2 regions of the Caloramator sp. E03 genome follow, and region 1 is predicted to be linked to the other one. Evidence: a T-box and tRNA genes for the amino acid it is inferred to sense, from the RefSeq annotation. Region 1 holds a T-box; the other holds one or more tRNA genes.
The links. A T-box is a leader RNA that pairs with one kind of tRNA and senses whether it is charged. The one in region 1 lies ahead of leuS (leucine--tRNA ligase), so its partner is inferred to be a tRNA-Leu.
Positions count from the first base shown of each region.

Region 2: it has a tRNA-Leu gene. The T-box ahead of leuS (leucine--tRNA ligase) is inferred to sense a tRNA for this amino acid. The anticodon was not compared.

Region 1 is NZ_CP040093.1:275,563-278,714, reverse strand. Features, by position in the region: gene leuS (leucine--tRNA ligase) at 1-1,948, opposite strand, end outside; T-box leader at 1,995-2,200, opposite strand; gene FDN13_RS01480 (RidA family protein) at 2,285-2,668, shown strand; gene FDN13_RS01475 (D-alanyl-D-alanine carboxypeptidase family protein) at 2,678-3,152, opposite strand, start outside.
Region 2 is NZ_CP040093.1:1,749,278-1,752,429, reverse strand. Features, by position in the region: gene spoIIE (stage II sporulation protein E) at 1-664, opposite strand, end outside; tRNA gene FDN13_RS08635 (tRNA-Met) at 949-1,025, opposite strand; tRNA gene FDN13_RS08630 (tRNA-Met) at 1,029-1,104, opposite strand; tRNA gene FDN13_RS08625 (tRNA-Leu) at 1,114-1,203, opposite strand; gene FDN13_RS08620 (IS30 family transposase) at 1,474-2,520, opposite strand; gene FDN13_RS08615 (S1 domain-containing RNA-binding protein) at 2,751-3,152, opposite strand, start outside.

The DNA.
Region 1 (3,152 bases):
ATCTATCTCCTTCAACTACTAAATCTTGTAGTCTCCATACTCTATCAAGAAATCTCCTGCAACCTCTAACTCCTTGAGAGGACCAAGCAGCACTCTGATCAAAGGCACCAATGAACATTTCATAAGTTCTTAAGGTATCAGCACCAAATTCTTCAACAATATCATCAGGATTTACAACGTTTCCTCTTGATTTTGACATCTTTTCGTTGTTTTCACCAAGTATCATTCCATGAGAAGTTCTTTTTTGGTAAGGTTCTGGTGTTGAAACATATCCTAAATCATATAAGAATTTGTGCCAAAATCTTGAATACAAAAGATGAAGTGTTGTATGTTCCATACCACCATTGTACCAATCAACAGGAAGCCAATAGTCAAGTTCTTCCTTTGAAGCAAATGCCTTATCGTTATGAGGATCAGTATATCTTAAGAAATACCAAGAGGAACCAGCCCATTGAGGCATAGTATCTGTTTCTCTTTCAGCATAACCACCACATTTTGGACAAGTAGTTTCAACCCATTCTCTAATATTAGCAAGAGGTGATTCACCAGTTTCTGTTGGTACATAGTTTTCAACCTCTGGCAAAGTAAGAGGAAGCTGATCCTCAGGAATTGGAACCCAACCACATTTTTCACAATATACAAGTGGAATAGGTTCTCCCCAGTATCTTTGCCTTGAAAATACCCAGTCTCTTAGCTTGTAATTAATTTTTCTTTTTCCTATGCCTTTTTCTTCAAGCCAAACTATTATTTTTTCTTTTGCATCTTTTACTTCCATGTTATTTAAAAAGTCAGAATTAACGAGTACACCAGTTTCTGTATCGGTAAAAGCTGCTTCATCAACATTTCCGCCTTTTACAACTTCAATGATTGGAAGATTAAATTTTTTAGCAAACTCCCAGTCTCTTTCATCATGTGCAGGAACGGCCATAATAGCTCCAGTACCATAAGACATAAGAACATAGTCAGATATCCAAACAGGAATGGATTTTCCGTTTACAGGATTTATTGCATTTATTCCTTTAAGAGGAACTCCTGTTTTTTCCTTTGAAAGCTCAGTTCTTTCAAAATCAGATTTTTTACTTGCCATTTCTCTGTACAATAAAACTTCATCATAATTTGTAATTATATTCTTATATTTATCTATGAGAGGATGTTCTGGTGACAGAACCATATAGGTTGCACCAAATAGAGTATCAGGGCGAGTTGTAAATATTTTTATAATGTCATCTTTACCTTCTATCTTAAAATCTACCTCTGCACCTTCAGAACGGCCAATCCAGTTCTTTTGAGAAACTTTAACCTTTTCAATATAATCAACTAAATCTAAGTCCTTTAATAGTTTTTCAGCGTAATCGGTTATCTTAAGCATCCACTGACTTTTAACCTTTCTTACAACTTCTCCTCCGCAACGCTCACAGACGCCGTTTACAACTTCTTCGTTTGCAAGACCAACTTTACATTGGGTACACCAATTTATAGGCATTTCTGCTTTATAGGCAAGCCCCTTTTCAAAAAGTTTTAAGAAAATCCATTGGGTCCACTTATAATAGCTTGGATCTGTAGTATTAATTTCTCTTGACCAATCAAAAGAGTACCCCAGAGATTTTAACTGATTTTTAAATCTTGCAACGTTATTTTCTGTAACAATCCTTGGATGTATTTTGTTTTTAATAGCAAAATTTTCAGTTGGAAGTCCAAAAGCATCCCAACCCATAGGGAATAAAACGTTATATCCTTCCATCCTTCTTTTTCTTGATATTATGTCTAATGCTGTATAAGGCCTTGGATGACCAACATGAAGCCCTTGACCAGAAGGATATGGGAATTCAACAAGGGCATAGTATTTTGGCTTTGATTTTTCATAGCTTGTTTTAAAGGCTTCTTCCTTATCCCAAATATCTTGCCATTTTTTCTCAATAAATTTTGGGTTATACTCAATGTTTGCCATGTTTTTTCCTCCTTAACTATATGTAAAAATAAAAAAATTCTTTCGATTTAGAGACGAAAGAATTTCCGTGGTACCACTCTAATTGATAGTAAAAACTATCCACTCGATATTATAACGGAAAAACCGGCTTAGACTACTAAGTTTCATCTAAGCAGCTCCTGGACGAGTTCAGATATATAAAGCACTGCTTTGCACCATACAGCAGCTCTCTCAAGCTTTTTATATCTTACTACTTCCATTCAAAGCCTTTATTAGATTTATAATGTATTTTAACAAATTGTGTTATAAAAATCAATGGTATATAATATAATTATTAAAATAGAAAGGAGCTTGATAATGGAAAAAATAGTTATAAATACTTCAAATGCACCAGCAGCAATAGGTCCTTATTCACAGGCTATAAAAGTAGGAAATTTTATATTTACTTCAGGTCAGATACCGATAGATCCAAAAAGTGGAGAGATTGTTTCCAAAGATATAAAATCTGCTGCAATACAGTGCCTTGAGAATTTAAAAGCTGTTCTTGAAGCTGCTGGAAGTAGTATTAATGAAGTTGTCAAAACAACAGTATTTTTAAAAGATATGAATGATTTTGCTGCTGTTAATGAAATTTATGCTACATATTTTACCGAAAAGATGCCAGCAAGGTCAGCAGTTCAAGTTGCAAAGCTTCCCAAGGATGCAATGGTTGAAATTGAAGCTGTTGCAATAATATCTTAAATTAAAAGGTCAGATTTTACCTGACCTTTTTTTATATTTAATATAAAATCCTCTTGCAATGAAAAGGCTAAAGAAAATTCCTATAGGTATATATAGGTATTTTTTAATAAGGACTTTTTTATAATTATTATTGTCTTGTGATTTTATAACATAAGGTCCAAAATCATAATTTTCTCCTGCAATAAGGTTTATTTTATTTTCTATATTATTATCATTATCGGATATTTCTACATATCCTACTACTTGTCCTTTTGTTATTGATTTATATGAAGTATCTAGAACTATTTTTTTATTTACATCAAACTGAGCAGATTTTGGCAAAGTAACAAAGTAGTCTTTTTCACAAAATACAGGGATTGATACATTATTTTCAATTTTAATTTGAGTTATTGGCTCATCTTTGCTTATAATCTTTTTTGTTGTAAAGTAATTGAAACCGTAATCAAATAACTTTTTAGCATCATTGTAGTAGGTTTTATCGCTA
Region 2 (3,152 bases), 1.5 Mb from region 1:
CCGCAAAAAGTACTAGAAAAAATCCTATAATATTTTTTAAAGACATATTAAAATATTTAATATCCCATATACCTGAAACTATACCAGAAAATAAAAGTGCAAAGCATATCAATTCTTCTTTTGAAAATACCTTCCTTTTTTTACTGTTTAAGAATGCAGGCATACCATAAGCAAATATATAGCATGATGTCAAAATCATTAATGATTCAAGTAATGCTAAAAAAAGATCATAAGCCAAAAATCCTTTTGTTATATACTTTATATGAAAGAACATGCTGCTTATCATATTAAACAAAGAAGCCAAAATAGAAATTTTTAATATTTTATTTTTGCTATCCTTTATAAAAAACATTAAAACCATTAAACATAAAAGAGTTATTACATGGCTATAAGATAAATACTCCTGGGAAGTGCTAAGATAGCCCAAGATGGATATAATCCCTAAAAGAAGAGTACTTTTTTTATCAAGAACCGTAAAAATAGCTGAAAAAAAAGCTATACCAAAGGGCATTAACGTCTTAAGCAGAAAAACCCTTGATATAAAAAACATAGCTACATATAGTAATAAGTATTGATATGCATATAGATTCAGTTTCTCCTTCTGATTAACATTATATTCCCTATCAAATCTTTTATATGATAAAGCAGCTCCTTTGTACATCATATAACCACCTCACATTTTAGATGTGAGGTTATTATATCAAATATATTCTAAATTGTTTGTCATTATGAATACATTATCTTTAAAAAAGTTATGACATTTATTAATATAATTTTATTACAAAAAATGTTCTTCGACTTAAATCTTTTTATATACTATTAAAAAGCACATAGTACAGGAGTAAAAAAAGAAGAAAAAGGTATTAAAAAAACTATGAAGCTATTTTATATGATAAATAACTTCATAGTTATAAGCATAAAAAAACACCTCAAGGTGCTGTATGTATATGGTGGCGGCGAACGGATTCGAACCGCTGACACTTCGGGTATGAACCGAATGCTCTGGCCAACTGAGCTACGCCGCCATTTGGTTGCGGGGGAAGGACTTGAACCTTCGACCTTCGGGTTATGAGCCCGACGAGCTACCAACTGCTCCACCCCGCGATATTGAATTGGTGCCGGAGACCGGGGTCGAACCGGTACGATCCTTTAGGGATCGCAGGATTTTAAGTCCTGTGCGTCTGCCTGTTCCGCCACTCCGGCTTATCGCCTTGCGACAATATAAATTATATAACTATTTTAGTTATAAGTCAACATAATTTTAAATATTTTTTTAGTTCTTAAATTGCAATAATAAATGCAACACTCTGTGAAAAATCATGTAGTATAAGGACTAAAAATAGTCAAAATAGCCTTAAATCCATCTTAATTATCAATCTATATGTCACGCAGGGGTATGTCAAGGGCTGCGTAGCAGGCGTAGCTTTACCCTTGACATACCACAAGTGGCATCTACAATATTCATAATATGATTTAGGCTATTTTTAATAATTCCTCGTAAAAAAATTTTTCAGGAGTTTTGTAATTTAGTAATTTTCGTGGGAGTGTATTCATCCAATTTTGAATTCTTTTAATGGTATCAATAGATATATCCTTTATACTCTTTCCCTTAGGGATAAAACGACGTATAAGACCATTATGTCGTTCGTTAGTTCCTCTTTCAAAAGAAGAAAAGGGATGGGTATAATATACCTCAACATCATATTTTTTAAGAATGAATTGTAAATTACTAAATTCAACTCCATTATCTGCCGTAATACTCTTGAAAATCTTTTTAAAATTATCCTTATATACTTCCATAAGTCTCTTTATAGAATCATCAACAGACTTAGCATCTTTATTATCTAAAAGCATTATTATTTCATAACGGGATTTACGTTCTGTTAAAGTTAAAAGAGCTTTATCGCCTGATTTTTTACCTATAACAGTATCTATTTCCCAATGTCCAAATTCTTGACGAGAATTAATTTGTTCAGGCCTTAAATCAATACTTTTACCTAAAAGGCGTTTGTTCTCCCTAATTCTTTTCTTTTTAGGTTTTAAATGTGTTTTTAAAGGTAAATCTATATTACGTATAGATAAAAATCCTCTATCAATATAGTTATATAAGGTCTTAGTTGAAACAATGAACTCATCTTTCCAAGAAGGATCAGTTTTGCAATAACCAACGACAGTATCAACAGACCAATTATTTTTACGGATTTTTTCTTCTGCAAATTTTATAAAGGTTTCTACTTTAGCCAATTTAATTTTTGCTCCGCAATTTGAGCGGTGATTTTTATAGACAGCTTGCCCAGTTTCAGGGAAATAACTTGAATAATAAGATAAATCACTTTTTAATTGTGATACAGTACCACGTTTAATTTCACGGCTTATAGTACTTGGACTTCGTCCTAATTTTTTAGCAATATAACGAATACTTTTACCTTCTTTAAGCAAGGCAAAAATTTCTCCACGTTCATAAGATTTCAGATGTTTAAAAGAACGTATAGGTGTGTTATAATTATTTTTATGAACCATAGTGAAAACCTCCTGTATGTTTGGATTTGTCACCTATATCATACATGATTTTCACTATGGTTTAAATATTTTTTACCTGTTGCATTTAATTATACAATGAATCATATTTTTTTAGTTAATTTTTTACATGCATTATTTATAAAAATCAGGAGGAGGCTTTATTTTAAATTTTAGAGTATATACTTTTCTCCCCTCCCCCTGCTTATATATATCTTAATCTAAGCGTCTTTTTATCTTCTTGAATATCCACCACTACGTTTTGATTCCTGATTCTTCTTTATGTCTTGAAACTTCTCTTCGCTATCCTTTAAAAACTTAGCTAACCTTTCTTCAAAGGACAGCGCAGATGTCTTTTTCTTTTCATACTCCCAATCTATCTCAATTGGCCTATTAGACTTCTTCTGCAGATTTACCTGCCTTATTGAAAGGCTTATTTTACCATCATCATCAATTCCAATTACTTTTACCTTAACCTTGTCCTTCTCTTTAAGATGTTGTCGTATGTCTTTCACATAGGTATCAGATATTTCCGAGATATGAACCAATCCTGTTTTTCCAGACAAATCTATAAAGGCACCAAAATTTGTAATATTAATTACCGTGCCCTCTAAAACGCTTCCTATTTGCAGGGT